DNA from 3 places in the Micromonospora sp. Llam0 genome. Region 2 is predicted to be linked to each of the others. Evidence: riboswitches for the same ligand, from Rfam matches in the RefSeq annotation. Region 2 holds a riboswitch; each other region holds the start of a gene.
The links. A riboswitch is a leader RNA that binds a small molecule or an ion and turns the genes downstream of it on or off. The one in region 2 is predicted to bind cobalamin.
Positions count from the first base shown of each region.

Region 1: linked by a shared signal. The riboswitch ahead of cobN (cobaltochelatase subunit CobN) and the one ahead of metE (5-methyltetrahydropteroyltriglutamate--homocysteine S-methyltransferase) in region 2 are both predicted to bind cobalamin.
Region 3: linked by a shared signal. The riboswitch ahead of EDC02_RS08275 (VWA domain-containing protein) and the one ahead of metE (5-methyltetrahydropteroyltriglutamate--homocysteine S-methyltransferase) in region 2 are both predicted to bind cobalamin.

Region 1 is NZ_RJJY01000001.1:1,851,599-1,857,252, forward strand. Features, by position in the region: gene cobN (cobaltochelatase subunit CobN) at 1-2,602, opposite strand, end outside; cobalamin riboswitch at 2,659-2,789, opposite strand; gene EDC02_RS08360 (precorrin-3B synthase) at 2,907-4,196, shown strand; gene EDC02_RS08365 (precorrin-8X methylmutase) at 4,193-4,831, shown strand; gene EDC02_RS08370 (precorrin-2 C(20)-methyltransferase) at 4,828-5,654, shown strand, end outside.
Region 2 is NZ_RJJY01000001.1:2,638,905-2,644,558, reverse strand. Features, by position in the region: partial or broken gene EDC02_RS42790 (IS3 family transposase) at 1-118, shown strand, start outside; gene EDC02_RS40205 (DUF5984 family protein) at 148-654, opposite strand; gene EDC02_RS42345 (DUF5984 family protein) at 704-907, opposite strand; gene EDC02_RS11785 (hypothetical protein) at 900-1,085, opposite strand; gene EDC02_RS11775 (transposase) at 1,594-1,896, opposite strand; cobalamin riboswitch at 2,075-2,290, shown strand; gene metE (5-methyltetrahydropteroyltriglutamate--homocysteine S-methyltransferase) at 2,406-4,643, shown strand; gene tsaD (tRNA (adenosine(37)-N6)-threonylcarbamoyltransferase complex transferase subunit TsaD) at 4,786-5,654, opposite strand, start outside.
Region 3 is NZ_RJJY01000001.1:1,832,587-1,838,240, reverse strand. Features, by position in the region: gene EDC02_RS41435 (cobyrinate a,c-diamide synthase) at 1-350, opposite strand, end outside; gene cobO (cob(I)yrinic acid a,c-diamide adenosyltransferase) at 344-946, opposite strand; gene EDC02_RS08275 (VWA domain-containing protein) at 946-2,961, opposite strand; cobalamin riboswitch at 3,042-3,169, opposite strand; cobalamin riboswitch at 3,281-3,455, shown strand; gene EDC02_RS08270 (CbtB-domain containing protein) at 3,487-3,687, shown strand; gene EDC02_RS08265 (CbtA family protein) at 3,704-4,462, shown strand; gene EDC02_RS08260 (hypothetical protein) at 4,531-4,872, shown strand; gene EDC02_RS08255 (helix-turn-helix transcriptional regulator) at 4,951-5,616, shown strand.

The DNA.
Region 1 (5,654 bases), 790 kb from region 2:
CGGAGGTCCGCATCGCCGAGGTGCCCCACACCGACAGCCCCACCGAGCGGGGCCAGTCGCCGGTGTCGGCCCGGTAGCGGGCCAGCAGCGACTCGGCCATCGCCTGCCCGGTCTCCCAGGCCAGCCGGCTCGGCACCGCCTTCGGATCCACCGAGTAGAAGTTGCGCCCGGTCGGCAGCACATTGATCAGCCCGCGCAGCGGTGACCCGCTCGGCCCGGCCGGCACGTACCCGCCGGCCAGCGCGTGCGTGACGTGGGCCAGCTCGTCGGTGGTGCGGGCCAGCCGGGGCAGCACCTCGGTCGCCGCGAAGCGCAGGATCCGAGCGACCAGCGCGGCCCGCCCGTCGTCACCGCCGAGCACGCGCGTGGTGACCTCGGCGGCGGCGTCCGGCCGCCAGCTGTGCTCCTCCATCGCGGCCACCAGCTCCCGGGCGACCGCCTCGGCCGCGTCGGTGCCATCGCGGTCGGTGCCGGACTCGTCCAGGCCCAGCGCCTCCCGCAGGCCCGGCAGCGCCGCGACCTGCCCGGCCCACATCTGGCGGGCCCGCAGCATCGCCAGCACCAGGTCGACCCGGGCCGTGCCGACCGGTGCCGAGCCGAGCACGTGCAGCCCGTCGCGGATCTGCACGTCCTTGACCTCGCAGAGCCAGCCGTCGACGTGCAGCAGGAAGTCGTCGAACTCGGCGTCGTGCGGCCGGTCGTCCAGACCGAGGTCGTGGTCGAGCCGGGCCGCCTGGATCAGCGTCCAGATCTGCGCCCGGATCGCCGGCAGCTTCGCCGGGTCCAGGGCGGCGATGTTCGCGTGCTCGTCGAGCAGCTGCTCCAGCCGGGCGATGTCGCCGTAACTGTCCGCCCGGGCCATCGGCGGCACCAGGTGGTCGATCAGGGTGGCGTGCGCCCGGCGTTTGGCCTGGGTGCCCTCACCGGGGTCGTTGACCAGGAACGGGTAGATCAACGGCAGGTCGCCGAGGGCGGCGTCCGGCCCGCAGGCGGCGCTGAGCCCGACCGTCTTGCCCGGCAACCACTCCAGGTTGCCGTGCTTGCCGACGTGCACCACGGCGTGCGCGCCGAAGCCGTGCTCCAGCCACCGGTACGCGGCCAGGTAGTGGTGGCTCGGCGGCAGGTCCGGGTCGTGGTAGATGGCCACCGGGTTGGCCCCGAAGCCGCGTGGCGGCTGCACCAGCAGCACGATGTTGCCGGCGCGCAGTGCGGCGAGCACGATCTCGCCGTCCGGATTCCGGGACCGGTCCACGTACAGCTCGCCCGGTGGCGGACCCCAGTGCCGTTCGACCTGGTCACGCAGCTCGGCCGGGAACTCGGCGTACCAGCGGCGGTAGTCGGCGGCCGGGATCCGCACCGGGTTGCCGGCCAGCTGATCCTCGGTCAGCCAGTCCGGGTCCTGCCCGCCGGCGGCGATCAGCGCGTGCATCAACGCGTCGCCGTCGCCGTCAGCCAGCCCGGGGACCGCGTCGGGGCCGTCCGACGGCCCGACGTCGTAGCCGGCGTCGCGCAACGTCGACAGCAGAGCCAGCACACTGGCGGGGGTGTCGAGCCCGACCGCGTTGCCGATCCGGGCGTGCTTCGTCGGGTACGCCGACAGCAGCACCGCGATCCGTTTGTCGCCCGCCGCGACGTGCCGCAGCGCGGCGTGACGCACCGCGATGCCGGCCACCCGGGCGGCCCGCTGCGGGTCGGCGACGTAGACCGACAGCCCGTCGGCGTCGATCTCCTTGAACGAGAACGGCACGGTGATCAGCCGGCCGTCGAACTCCGGGATCGCCACCTGGGTCGCCGCGTCCAACGGGGACAGCCCGTCGTCGGTGGCCGCCCAGGTCTGCCGGGAGCTGGTCAGGCAGAGTCCCTGCAGGATCGGCACGTCCAGCTCGGCGAGGGCGCCGACGTCCCAGGCGTCGTCGTCGCCCCCGGCGCCGGCGGTCGCCGGTCGGGTCCCGCCGGCGGCCAGCACCGTCACCACCAGGGCGTCGGCCTGCCGCAGGGTGGCCAGCAGCCGCTGGTCGGGGGAGCGCAGCGAGGCGCAGTAGACCGGCAGTGCCCGGCCGCCGGCGGCGTCGACCGCGTCGCACAGCGCGTGCACGAAACCGGTGTTGCCGGCCAGGTGGTGGGCCCGGTAGTAGAGCACCGCCACGGTCGGCCGGCCCGGTCCGTCCGGCGTCGTCGCGCGCTCCAGCACGCCCCACTCCGGGGCCGGCCGTGGCGCGGCGAAGCCGTGCCCGGTGAGCAGCACCGTGTCGGACAGGAATCGGTGCAGTTCGGCCAGGTTCGGAGGGCCGCCGTGGGCCAGGTAGGCGTGCGCCTCGGCGGCCACTCCGGCCGGTACGGTGGAGAGCTCCATCAGGGCGGCGTCCGGGGCCTGCTCACCGCTGAGCACCACCACCGGACGGGGCCCGGCCAGCAGCGCGTCCAGCCCGTCCGGCCAGGCTCGGCGGCCGCCGAGCAGCCGGACCACCACCAGGTCGACGCCGGACAGCAGCTGCGGAAGGTCGTCGACCGACAGCCGGGCCGGGTTTGCCAGGCGCCAGGCGGCACCGCTGGCCCGCCCACTCAGCAGATCAGTATCTGAAGTGGACAAAAGTAGCATCATCGGACGCCCGGTCCTCCCTCGGGGTCCGCGCCCCGGGTCGTCGGTCGCGGCGACCGGAGTCTCCTGGCTCCCGGATCAACGCTCGCCCCGGCCTTCCGGCACCCGACTAAGGGGACCGTGGCCGTCGGTGGGGTCTGCTCCCCGGTGACAGTGGCGGGACCGCACCGGATTCACACCGGACTTCCTCCGCTTGTCGCCGCGTCTGGCTACCGAACACTGTCACGACCGGCGGACGTTTCGTCAAGGTGTGATGTACTCGCCGTGCGGCGGCCGCCTTCCGGGGACGACCCGTAGTATCCGCCGGGTGCCCGCCTTGCCATCGTCGCCCGCCCGGGGCGCACCCGATGCCTGCCCCGGCGCCCTGCAACTGCACCCGGCCGCCGACGGCCTGCTGGCCCGGATCCGCTGCCCCGGAGGGCTGCTCACCGCCGTCCAGCTCCGGCTGCTGGCCGCCGTCGCCCGTGACCATGGTGATGGACATCTCGAACTGACCAGCCGGGCAAACGTCCAGGTGCGCGCGGTCGCGGCCGCCGCCACCGGACCGCTCGCCGCCCGGCTGCGCGCCGCCGGGCTGCTGCCGTCTACCACGCACGAACGGGTCCGCAACATCCTCGGCTCCGCCCTCGCCGACATCGACACCCCGGCGGCCTGGGACGTCGGGGCGCAGGTCCGCGCCCTCGACGCGGCGATCTGCGCGGAGCCGGACCTGGCCCGGCTCTCCGGGCGGTTCCTCTTCGCCGTCGACGACGGCCGAGGCGACACTGTCGCGTCCCGAGCCGACGTCGGTCTACTGCCCGGTCCGGACGACGACGTGGCCGTGCTGCTCGCCGGTAGCGACCACGGGCTGCGGTCTCGGCCCGCCGACGCGGTACGGGCCGCGGTCGCCGCCGCCCGTGCCTTCCTGGACGATCCGGACGCGGCGGCCGGCAGCGCGTGGCGCCTCGATGACCTGACTCCGGCAGCGCTGGACCGCGTCGTGACCCGGGCCGGCGCCGCACCCGGGGTACGGCGTACCGCGCGGCGGTGGCAACCACCGACGCCGGCCGGCGGCCCCGCCGTGCCGGTCGGGGTGCGGCACCGACCCGACGGCGGCTTCGCCCTCGTCGTGGCGGTCCCGTTGGGACGGTTGACAGTCGACCAGGTCGACCTGCTCGCGGCCGCGTCGCCGCAGCTGCGGATCACGCCGTGGCGGGGGATGGTGCTGCCCCGGGTGACCGACCCCGCCGGTTGGGCGGACCGGTTCACCTGCGCCGGGCTGGTTACCGACCCCGGCTCGCCGTGGCTCGGAGTGACCGCCTGCGCGGGGCTGCCGGGCTGTGCCCGGTCGCGGGCCGACGTGCGCGCCGACGCGGCAGCGACGCACGCCGGGCGGCCGGCCCCGACCGGCGATGTGCCAGCACCGGGGCGCCGTCACCGCCTGCCGGTGCACTGGATCGGCTGTGAGCGTGGCTGCGGCACCCCGGCCGGGCCGGTGGTCCGGGTGACCGCCACCGGTGACGGGTACCAGATCGACGTCCCCGACCGGACCAGCGTCCACCTCCCGACCGGGGCCGCTCTCGGCGCGGCCGTCCAGACCGCACGTGAGGAGCCATGATGGGCCATGTCCGCGACGCGGCCGAGATCTACCGGCAGTCGTTCGCCACCATCCGTGCCGAGACCGACCTGAGCCGATTCACCGCCGAGCAGGCCCGGGTCGCGGTGCGGATGATCCACTCCTGCGGGATGGTCGACCTGGTCGACGACCTGGTCTTCTCGCCGCAGGTGGTGGCCGCCGCCCAGGGCGCGTTGCGGGCCGGTGCGCCGATCCTCTGCGACGCCACCATGGTCGCCGCCGGCGTCACCCGGCGCCGGCTGCCGGCCGACAACCCGGTGCTCTGTACCCTGTCCGACCCCCGGGTGCCGGAGCTGGCCGATCGGCTGGGCACCACTCGCAGCGCTGCGGCTGTCGAACTGTGGGTCGACCGCCTCGACGGCGCGGTGGTCGCCGTCGGCAACGCACCGACTGCGCTGTTCCGGCTGTTGGAGCTGGTCGACGCCGGTGCCGGCCGGCCGGCGGCGGTGCTCGGCGTACCGGTCGGTTTCATCGGCGCGGCCGAGTCCAAGCAGGCTTTGATCGACCATGGTGGACTGGAACACCTGGTGGTCCGGGGACGACGCGGCGGCAGCGCGATGGCCGCCGCCGCGCTCAACGCGATCGCCAACGACGACGAGGGACAGGTGGGGCGTTGAACGCGCGTCGTGGCGGAGCAGGCCAGCTGTACGGTGTCGGCCTCGGCCCGGGTGACCCGGAACTGGTCACCGTGAAGGCGGCCCGGCTGATCACCGCCGCCGACGTGATCGTGCACCACAGCGCCCGGCACGGTCGCAGCGTCGCCCGGTCCATCGCCGAGCCGTACCTACGCGCGGGACAGATCGAGGAGGCGTTGGTCTACCCGGTGACCACCGAGCGCAGCAGCCACCCTGGCGGCTACCGGGCGGCGATGGACGAGTTCTACGCCGACTGCGCGCGCCGGCTCGCCGCCCATCTCGACGCCGGTCGGACCGTGGTCGTGCTCGCCGAGGGCGACCCGCTGTTCTACGGCTCCTACATGCACCTGCACAAGCGGCTGGCCGACCGGTACCCGACCGAGGTGGTGCCCGGCGTCACCTCGATGAGCGGTGCTGCCGCCGCCCTCGGCCGGCCGTTGGTGGAGGCCGACGAGGTGCTCACCGTCCTGCCCGGCACGCTGTCCGGTGCGGAGCTGACCCGACGACTGGCCGACACCGACGCTGCCGCCGTGCTCAAGCTGGGCCGGACCTTCCCGGCGGTACGCGACGCGCTGACCGCCGCCGGCCGGCTCGACGACGCGTGGTACGTCGAACGGGCCAGCACCGGGGCGGAACGTGTCGAGCCGCTGGCCGGCGTCGCCCCGGAGTCCGTGCCGTACTTCTCCCTGGCGTTGCTGGCCAGCCGGCGCGGTGGCACCGTCGCGGCGAGCGCCGTCGAGACTGCCCGGTCCGGCCGGGGAGAGGTGGTGGTGGTCGGCCTCGGACCGGCCGGCCGGGACTGGAT
Region 2 (5,654 bases):
CCGACTGGCGACCCACCCACCCCGGGTACGGCCCGAGCTGGTCGCGACCGGACCCGGTCAGGTGTGGTCCTGGGACATCACCGCGTTGAAGGGACCTGTCAAAGGCGTCTGGTACCGGTGTTACGTCGTCATCGACATCTACTCCCGCTACGTCACCGGCTGGCTCGTCGCTGGCGTCCGGTCCAGGGCGTGGGCGAGCCAGGTGGTGCGCTGGCGGTGCTCGTTGCGCAACGCGACCAGATCCAGTTCGACGCCGGGCAGAGAACCGCGCCGCTCCAACTCACTGACCTGCTTGTCCATGGCAACCATCAGCTGGCGATCCAGATCGCGCACCGCGTCGGTGAACTGCTGAGTGCAGAAAGCGATCCGTCCCCGTACTGGGCCGGTGAAGACGATGTCGTCGTCCGGGTCGAGGCGCTGGTTCCACCAGTCGATTGTCACTGTGTCGTCGTCGGTGCTGATCGTGCGCCAGCAGCGCACCTTCGGGGCGTTACGTAGGTAGCCGAAGTCCAGGTAGTGATCGCCGCACCACTCCTCGGCCGTGGTGTCTGCATCGGATTCGTCGTCTCGGGCGGTCCAGGTCGTGGCGTCCGCTTCGATGAAGGGCAGCAGGTCGGCGGGCATCGGTTCCAGAATCGTAGGGAGTAGCTGCAGCAGGTCTTCCCAGAGCCGTACGACGTAGTAGTCGGCGTACGGCGGATCGTCATGGCCGTCGGCGTACCGTCTCGGCGGAGTAGCGCAGCAGCTGATGTCCGTTGAGGTCGAGCCAGTACCAGCCTTCGGTGAGTCCGAACCAGTGCAGCGTCTGTTTGTCCCGACCCCAGGGGTGCACCTGGTCCAGCGGGCGTAGCTGGAACTGGAAGCGGATTGCCGGTTGTGTCTGGCGTACCGGGCGGTGGTCAGCCACAAGGGTCGCCGCTGGTCCGCTCGCCGGCCGTTGGGCTGAAACGTTCGGCGAACGCCGCGCGGACCGGTGTTCCGGGCAGGTTGTCGCGGATGGCGAACACCACGTGATCGAAGTGAGCGACCGCGTCCAAGGCTTGGGCGAACGCGTCGGCCACGGTCGCGGGATCGTTGCGAAACACCCCGCACCCCCACGCACCGAGCACGATGCTGCGATGCCCGTGTGCTGCGGCGACTACGCGCAGCTGCCATCAGCCGGGTATGCACCCGCACCACCCGCTGCCCGGCGCGCAGCAGGTCACGTTCCGGCCGGCGGGTCATATGCCGGCAGTCCTCGACGGCGAAGGTCACCTGGGTCCATCGGGCGGACCACTCCAGTGCCTGGAGATGGCCCTCGTCCGTGGCGGCGATGGTCCGTTCACCTAGCTTGCGGCCAAGGTCGTCAACTGCGACCAGCGTAGGGTGCGTTTGTGGGCGTCGGTTCCGATCACGGTCATGCCGGCTCCTCACCGCAGACAGGGGGCAGGTCCACGAGCCGGACGAGGGGGCATGCCTCAATCGAGCGTTCGCAGGCTCCTATCAAGCCACTCCCCGCCCGGCGCGGTGTCCGACGGGGCCGCACATCAGGACAAGCCACCAGCCGCGCGGGCCGGGGCAACGAAGAAACGAGCGAACCCCGCCGGACATCGATCAGCCTGGCATTAACACGAAGAAAGCCGTGGCCCGTCTGAGGATGTCGACGTCCTCGCGGAGCCGGCGGTTCTCCCGCCGCAGCCGCGCCAACTCGTCGCGTTCCTCGCTGGTCAACCCGTCCGACCGGGTGCCGTTGTCGAGGTCTGCCTGCCTGACCCACTCGCGTACCGCGGTCTCGGTCAGGTCGAAGTCCCTCGCGACCTGCGCCATCGTCCGGTCACCCCGCCGGCACACCTCGACGATCTCCGCCTTGAACTCCGGCGTGAACGCTCTGCGCGGCCGGCGTGGTTTCTTGCCCATGCCTTCCATGATGAACATCCTCCCGAGGAGCACACAGCCCCTCTGACCTGGGATGTCCGTCAAACCGGGTCAGGCCCAAGACCGTATGGCCCCAGGTGGGCATCCCAGATTCGTCGACCGGGCATCGAAATTCTGCGGTGTCCCGTGCGGCGGACACTGGCGCGACGGTACGGCCCGTACGATGGCGGACGGTGTTGGTTCGTCCCGTCCGTAGGTTGGGTGGGGCGTCGTAAGAGGGAACCCGGTGTGAGACCGGGACTGCCCCGCAGCGGTGAGTGGGAACGACCGCCGTCAACGAAGCACTGGACCGTAAGGTCTGGGAAGCGACGGCCAGTAGGCGACCGACGTGTCACGCCCACGAGTCCGAAGACCTGCCAGCACTGCGCACGCCGCACGGTGTGCGCCGCCGGCGGCTCCTCGGGAGGGCCAGGGCGGAAGCTGGTACCTCGCCGTACCCTGCCTTCCTCCCCTCCCGTGTCCGCCGGGCACTTCGAGGGAAGGACCCATTGGTGACTACCGCATTCGGGCAGAGCACTGTGCTCGGCTATCCGCGCATCGGCGCCGACCGTGAGCTGAAGAAGGTCCTCGAGGCCTACTGGGCGGGCGGCATCGGCGCCGAGGAATTGGAGAGGACCGCCGCTGAGCTGCGGTCCGAGGTCTGGCGGACGTTGGCCGACGCCCGGCTCGACGCGATTCCGTCGAACACGTTCTCCTACTACGATCACGTGCTCGACACCGCTGTCGCCGTTGGTGCGATCCCTGGCCGGTTCGCCCGGCTTGGGCTCGGCGAGTTGGACACCTACTTCGCGATGGCGCGCGGGGCCGACGTCGAGCCGGCGTTGGAGCTGACGAAGTGGTTCGACACGAACTACCACTACCTGGTGCCGGAGATCGACCCGGGCCTCGTCTTCCGTCCGAGCCCGGCGAAGGCGTTGGGTGAGTACGCCGAAGCCCGTGAGCTGGGTATCACCACTCGACCGGTGTTCGTCGGGCCGGCCACGTTCCTGCTGCTGGCCAAGGGCGACGACCCGTTCTCCCGGCTGGACGAGCTGGTCGAGGTGTACGTCGATATCCTCGCCGCGCTGGCGGCTGCAGGGGTGGCCTGGGTGCAGTTGGACGAGCCGGCCTACGTCGCCGACCGCACCCCGGCCGAGATTGACGCCCTGCGCGGCGCCTACGCCCGCCTCGCGGAGGTCACTCAGCGGCCGAGGATCTTCGTAGCCACCTACTTCGGTGAACTCGGTGACGCCCTGCCCGCGTTGCTGGACACGGCGGTGGAGGCGATTGGCCTGGACCTGGTGGCCGGGCCGGCAAGTATGAATCGGCTCGCCGCAGCCGGGCCGCTACGCGGCCGGACGATCGTCGCCGGGCTGGTGGACGGCCGCAACATTTGGCGTACGGACCTGCAGGCCGCCGTCGCTGTCGGAGCGAACGTTGCCGGGCTGGCCGACCATGTCGCCGTCGCCACCTCCTGTTCGCTGCTGCACGTCCCGGTCGACCTCGCGGTCGAAGGCGGGCTCGACCCGGAGCTGTCCGCCCGGCTGGCGTTCGCCCGGCAGAAGGTCGATGAGGTGGTCCTGCTCGGCAGGGCGCTGCGCGACGGCATCGCGCAACTGCCCCCACCTCTGCCGGTCGCTTCGGTCGGGTGGCGGCGCGGCGACGTGCGTGCCCGGCTGGCAGCCCTCGGCCCCGCCGACCGCCTGCGTGGCGACTATCCGGATCGGGCGGCCGCGCAGCAGCAGCGGCTGGGGCTTCCGGAGTTGCCGACGACCACGATCGGGTCGTTCCCGCAGACCGACGAGTTGCGTCGGGCCCGCGCCGCGTACCGGGCTGGTCGGCTCGACCACGACGGCTATGTCGAGCGGATGCGCGCTGAGGTCGAACACGTCATCCGACTGCAGGAGAAGCTGGGCCTGGATGTGCTGGTGCACGGCGAACCGGAACGTAACGACATGGTGCAGTACTTCGGTGAACAGCTGGACGGTTTTGCGGCCACGGAGCATGGTTGGGTCCAGTCCTACGGCTCCCGTTGTGTCCGCCCGCCGATCATCCATGGCGACGTGGCCCGCAAGGCCCCGATGACGGTCGACTGGTCCACCTACGCCCAGTCCCTCACCAAGCGGCCGGTCAAGGGCATGCTGACCGGCCCGGTGACCATCCTGGCCTGGTCGTTCGTCCGTACCGACCAGCCGCTGGCCGACACCGCCGACCAGGTTGCGCTCGCCCTGCGCGACGAATGCCGGGATCTGGAGGCGGCCGGAATCCGGGTGATCCAGGTCGACGAACCAGCCCTGCGGGAGACCCTGCCGCTGCGTAGGGCCGGCCAGCAGGCGTACCTGGACTGGGCGGTCGGCGCGTTCCGGCTGGCGACGAGCGGCGTCGCCGATGATACTCAGATCCACACCCACCTGTGCTACTCGGAGTTCGGTGAGGTCATCGCCGCGATCGATGCGCTGGACGCCGATGTGACCAGCATCGAGGCGTCACGCTCGAAGATGGAGATCCTCGACGATCTGGCTGCGATCGGCTACCGGCGCGGTGTCGGCCCCGGGGTGTGGGACATACATTCGCCCCGGGTGCCCTCCCGCGACGAGGTGGTCGAGGCCCTCCGTAGGGCAGTTGCGGCCGTACCGGCCGGGCGGTTGTGGGTCAACCCGGACTGTGGTCTGAAGACCCGTGGTTACGCTGAGGTCGAGGCGTCGCTGCGGCATCTGGTCGTCGCCGCTGCGCAGCTGCGCGGGAACTGACGAGGCTGGCGCCTGGGCGGACACCACGTAGGTGTCCGCCCGGGCCGGACCCGGGGTAGGCCATGAACGGTGCGTGTCGCCTGGCCTACGGATTCGGCGGGCGCTGATCTACAAGACATGGAATCACGCTACGCCGGACTGCTCACGGTGCTCGCTTCTGGCGGTGTCCGTACAGGAGCGCGCCGTCCAGGACGGCGGACGGGTTGGCGCCAAGATTGAGCCGGTCGGGGGTGACGCCGGCACGCACGAGCAGGTCACCGAGTGCTGCGATCATGGCGCCGTTGTCGGTGCAGAGCCGTACCGAGGGCACGCGGAGCCGGACGCCGGCGGCTGCGCAACGGTGTTCGGCGAGGGCGCGGACGCGGCTGTTCGCGGCGACGCCACCGACGAGCAGAAGCGTGTCGACCTGGTGGTCCCGGCAGGCAGTCAGGGCCTTGCGGGTGAGGGTGTCAGCTACGGCCTCCTGGAAGGACGCGGCGATGTCAGCTACCGGCAGGGGGTGTTCGCGGTGTTTCTCGACCCAGCGGGCTACTGCGGTCTTGAGGCCGGAGAAGGAGAACTGGTAGGGCGGGTCGGCCGGTCCGGTCATGGGACGGGGGAAGGCGACCGTGTCGGGGTTGCCGTCGCGGGCGACCCGGTCGATGGCGGGACCCCCGGGGTAGGGCAGTCCGAGGAGGCGGGCGACCTTGTCGAACGCCTCTCCCGCGGCGTCGTCGACGGTGTCGCCGAGGTGGATGACCGGCTCGGTCGCGAGGTCGCCGACCAGTAGGAGGGAGGTGTGCCCGCCGGAGACGATCAACGCGACGCTGCGGGCGGGCAGGGGACCGTGTTCGAGGACGTCGACGGCGGCGTGGCCGGCGAGGTGGTGGACGCCGTAGAGCGGTACGCCGAGACTGAGCGCGTAGGCCTTGCCAGCGGCGAGGCCGACCTGCACTGCGGTGGCGAGGCCGGGGCCAGCGGTGGCGGCGACGGCGTCGATTTCGCCGATGTTGATGCCGGCGTGGTCGAGGG
Region 3 (5,654 bases), 810 kb from region 2:
GGGGCGGCCAGCAGCGCCGCGACCTGGGCGGTGGAGCCGACGTCGGCGCCGCCGACCCGGCCGTCGTAGAGCCCCATCACGCCCTCGATGACCGCGAGGTCGGCCCCAGCGGCGCCGTGGGCGAACAGTGGCGCGAGGCACTCCTCACCGACCAGCACCGGGTCCAGGTTGCGGCCGGGCCGGCCGGCGGCGAGCGTGTGGTAGCCGGGGTCGATGTAGTCCGGGCCGACCTTGAAGCCGGCGACCCGGACGCCCTGGGCCGCGTAGGCGGCGAGCAGGCCGGTGGCCACGGTGGTCTTGCCGTGCCCGGAGCCGGGTGCGGCGATCACCACCCGAGGTACGGCTACCACTCGATGCCCTGCTGGCCCTTGCGTCCGGCGTCCATCGGGTGCTTGACCTTGGTCATCTCGGTCACCAGGTCGGCGAGGTCGATCAGCTCTGGGGCGGCGTCCCGGCCGGTGACTACCACGTGCTGGCTGCCCGGCCGGTCCCGCAGCACCGACACCACCTCCGCGACGTCGATCCAGCCCCACTTGATCGGGTAGGTGAATTCGTCCAGCACGTAGAACCGGTACGCCTCGACGGCCAGATCCCGGCGGATCTGCGCCCAGCCCTCGGCGGCTTCGGCGGCGTGATCACGCTCGGTGCCCGGGCGCTGGATCCAGGACCAGCCCTCCCCCATCTTGTGCCAGGTGACCGGGGCACCCCGGCCGGACTCGCCGAGGGTACGCAGGGCCGCCTCCTCACCAACCTTCCACTTCGGGGACTTGACGAACTGGTAGACGACCACCGGCCAGCCGGCCGACCAGGCCCGTAACGCCATCCCGAAGGCCGCGGTCGACTTGCCCTTGCCCGGGCCGGTGTGGACGGCAAGCACCGGCTGACGGCGCCGGGCCCGGGTGGTCAGCCCGTCGTCGGGGACGTGTTCCGGTCTGCCCTGTGGCATCAGGCGGCCCTCCCGGCGGCGAGGCCGACCCGGCGCGCGGCGCCGGCCCGGTTCGTAGCGGTCGCCCGGTTGACGGCGCCCGGGTGCGGCACCACCGCCGACAGCGCCTCCAGCGGCAGCCATTCGGCATCGAAGCCGGTGGCGAGCCGCCGGGCCAGGCCCAGTCGCACCGGACCGGACTCGCAGTCGAGTACCACCATCGCGGTGCCGGCGAGCAGCGGCGCAAGGGCTGTCGGATCCGGCCCGCTGGTCGATCGCCCGTCGGTGACCAGCAGGACCAGCGGCCGGCGGCGTGGGTCGCGGCGACGCTCGGCTGCGACGGTGGTGGCGGCCGCCCGTAGCCCGGCGGCGATCGGGGTACGGCCACCGGTGCGCAGCTGCGCCAGCTTGGCGACGGCTACCTCGTGGCTGCTGGTCGGCGGCAGCACCACGTCGGCGGCGGCACCCCGGAAGGTGATCATCCCGATCCGGTCCCGCCGGTGGTAGGCGTCGCGCAACAGCGACAGCACGGCGGTCTTGACCACGGTCATTCGCTGCCGGGCCGCCATCGACCCGGAGGCGTCGACCACGAACAGGATCAGGTTCGCCTCCTGGCCGACGTAGCGGGCCTGGCGCAGGTCGGCGGGGGTGATCCGGCGGGCGCCCCGGGATGCGGCAGCGCGCACCGTGGCCGGTAGATGCACCGTCGACGGCCGTCCGGTCGGTGATCCGGCACCGACCACCCGGCCCCGGTCGGCGTGGGCCGCCGAACGTCGGCCGGGCGTCGCGCCGGCACCGAGCCCGGGTAGCCGCAGTGTCCGGGGCCGGTACGCGGGCCCGGCCGCTGCCGGAGCCGGACCGCCCGGCGGTACGCCGTCCGGCTGCTCGGCACCGTCCGCCGGCCCACCGGCGTCCGGCGTAGCTGGCTCGGAAGGTGGGCCGCCGTCCGAGTCGGGGGGACCCTGCGACGGGCCGCCGTCCGGTGGCGGCGGACCCTGCGGCGGAGGAGGACCGGGGTCGTCGTCGCCGCATTCGTCACGCAGCACCTCGTCGAGCCGCTGCTCGTCGGCGCCGGGCGGGTCGAGCGGGTCACGGCGCCGCCGGTGCGGCAGCGCCAGCCGGGCTGCGTCGGCGACCTCGGCGGCGGTGACTGCCAGTTTGCCCCGCCAGGCGGCCAACGCGACGGCGGCGCGGGCCATCACGATGTCGGCCCGCATACCGTCCACCTGGTACGCCAGGCAGATCCGGGCGATCCGGTCGATCTCAGCATCGGGCAGCGTGACCGCAGGCAGGGCGGCCCGCGCGTCGCGTACCCGCAGCGCGAGCTGGTTGTCGGCGGACCGCCAGCGGTCCGCGAACGCCACCGGGTCGGTCTCGTACGCGAGCCGCCGGCGCACCACCTCGGCCCGGTCGGCCACCTCGGTCGGCGCGGCCACCGACACCATCAACCCGAAGCGGTCCAGCAACTGTGGACGCGGCTCGCCCTCCTCCGGGTTCATCGTGCCGACCAGCAGGAACCGGGCGGCGTGGCTGACCGACACCCCGTCGCGTTCGACGTGGGCCCGGCCCATCGCCGCCGCGTCCAGCAGCAGATCAACCAGATGGTCCGGCAACAGGTTGACCTCGTCGACGTAGAGCAGGCCCCGGTGCGCGGCGGCGAGCAGCCCCGGCTCGTACGCCTTCACACCGGCGCTGAGCACCCGCTGGATGTCCAGGGTGCCGACCACCCGGTCCTCAGTGGCGCCGACCGGCAACTCGACCAGGGCGGCCGGGCCGCCGCGTGCGGTCACCGGCGCGGTGTGCGGTCCGTCCGGGCAGGCCGGGTCCGGGGCCGCGGGGTCGCAGCCGAACCGGCAGCCGAGCACCCGGTCGACCTCCGGTAGCAGCCCGGCGAGCGCGCGGACGATCGTCGACTTCGCGGTGCCCTTCTCACCCCGGATGAGCACTCCACCGATGCCGGGGTGCACCGCGCCGAGCAGCAGGGCCTGCCGCAGGTCGGGCAGGCCGACGACGGCGGTGAACGGGTACGGCGTCATGGCAGGGGCCGACAGGTGTGCATGGTGAATCCCTCCCGCGGGTGTCCACGCCCGCGTACCGGTGGACCAGCGAGCGGCCGGAGTCTCCTGGCTGCCGGATCGACGTCGCGTCCCGAGCCTTCCCGCCATCGGGGCAGTGGCTGTCTCAAGGGGACGCAACTCACCGGTCACAGTGGCGGGACCGCCCCGGATTCGCACCGGGTTCCTCCGCGCACCGCTCGTGCCGGTCATGCTCCCCCACCGGAGGTCCACCGTCAACGTGGCGCCGGTCCCGGTACCGGCCACCGCCGCAGCCATTGCCCGGGCGGTCACGACGGCGGTACGCTGCGCAGGCCACGGTGTTCGGGAAGCCGGTGTGAGTCCGGCGTGGTCCTCGCCACTGTGACCGGGAAGTGTCCGTTCCACCACGCCACTGGGCCGACGACGGTCCGGGAAGGCGGGACGGCCGCGACGATCCGGGAGCCAGGAGACCGGCCGTGGCATGTACCGCATCGCCACGAGGCATGGACGAGAGGATTTCCTGGCATGACTGCACCTTCTGTCGGCGGAGACATCACCCCCACCGCCATCCGCGTACCGCTTGCCGGTTGGTTGCTGGCCGCCGTCGCAGCGGTCGTCATCTACCTGGTCGCGCAGGACAACGGGCTGGTGCTGGCCGGTGCCGCCGAGTTCGTGCACGAGTTCACCCACGACGGCCGGCACGCACTCGGCGTCCCGTGCCACTGAGCGGGGGTCAGCTCCGATGAGCACCTACCCGTTCGGCGCGGTACTGGGCCGCAGCCTGCTCGCCGGTACGGCCGCCGGCGTGGCGGGCGCGCTGGCGGCCCTGCTGATCGTTGAACCACAGATCGAGTCGGCGCTGGTCGTCGAAGAGGCCCGCGCGGCGACCGGGACGGCCGGACACAGCCACGACGAGGAGTTGGTCGGTCGGGCCATGCAGGTCTTCGGCGGGCTCGTCGCCACCGTCGCGGTGGCGCTGTGCCTGGCGTTGATCGTCGCCGTGGTCTTCGCGGCGACCCGGCACCTGCTGCCCGGCCGGGATGACTTCCGCCGGGTGGGACTGCTCGCCGGGCTCGGCTTCGTCGTGGTGGCGCTGCTACCGGCGATCCACTTCCCGGCCAACCCGCCGGGCGTCGGCGACCCGGACACCGTCAACCAGCGCACCGGACAGTACCTTTCGTTCATCATCGCCGCGGCCGCCGTCACCTGGCTGGCGCTGCTGGCCCACCGGCGGCTGGCCGGCTGGGCGCGGCCGGCACCCTACCGGACGGTGGTCGCGGCGGCGCTGGCCGTCGTCGGGTACGCCCTGCTGCTGGCGCTCTGGCCGGCCTCCGGGGTCGACGTGCCCGCCGACATCCCGGCGGCGCTGTTGTGGGAGTTCCGACTCGCCTCGCTGGCACAGCTCGCCGCGATGTGGACGGTCCTCGGGGTGGTGTTCGGACTGCTACTCACCCCGGCCCGGACCGGTGACCGGCGGGCCACGCTCGCCGACGTCGCGTGACGGCGCAGGACGGCGCGGCGGGAGCGGAGCACGGGCCGGCAGGCCCGGCACCCGGGCACCCCGTCCGGGTGACCGTCTGCCGGGGCTGCTGTTGCGGCACCTGTCGCAAACACCCGGACGTCGACCATGACCGGCAGCTCGACATCCTGCGCGCCGCCGGGTCGGTACGGGTGTCCGACTGCCTCAACGCCTGTGACCGGTCCAACGTGGTAGTCGTGCAGCCGGCGGCGCTGGCCCGCCGACTGGGCGCCCGCCCGGTGTGGCTCGGCGGTGTGCTCGACGAGACATCACTGTCGAGTGTCGTCGACTGGATCGCGGCCGGCGGTCCGGGCCTGGCCGCGCCCCCGGACCGGCTCGCCAGGCTGTGGTTCGCCGCCCCCCGCTGGGGAAAGTCCGCCCCGATGTCCTGACCCGCGTGGTGCCGTCGCTTGCCGGCCACCGCGATCCGACGGCCGACAAGCGACGCCCCCGAACGCGCGCCTGCCCGGATGCCAGCTGGTCCGGTCATCGCGCGGCTTCGCCGACCCGCGCGGCCGGTACAGCGGCAGGACGTCTGGCGCCAGCATTTCCGTACCGTGCACGGCATCGACCTACCCGGCCCGGACAATCCGGCGGTACGCAGCCTGGGCAGCCGGGCCGCCGCCGGCGACCGGGTGCGGCGGCTGGTCGCCGCCGAACGGCACGAACATCTGGCCATCAACACCGAAGTGATCAGCGCGGCGGCCTCGGCCGCAGCGATACCGCTGGACCGCAGCCAACTGGACCGGGGCATCCGGGTACGGGTACGAGCTGGTGGATCCGGTCGCGGTCCGCCAGCTGTGCGACCTGTTCGACCAGCTGTGGGCGCGGGCAACCGGTCCGGTCCCGAAGGGAGACCTGCGATCACACTGACCCCACGCGAGCAGGCGCTGGTCGCGCTCCTCGCCGCCGGACACACCGACGCCTCCGCCGCCGAGGAACTGCGGCTGAGCCTGCGCACCGTCGCGTACACGATGCGCAACCTGATGGACCGCCTCGGCGTGGAGAACCGCTTCCAGTTGGCGATCCTGCTCGGCGCCACGGGTGTGATCGCCCTGGCTCCGCCCACCCGTACCGCGGCACCCCGCTCGTCGTCCCACGCGGAAACGTCCGCGCCGGAGGAGGAATCCCATTGACCCCCACACCTCGCCGGACCGCCGTGATGGCGGCCGCG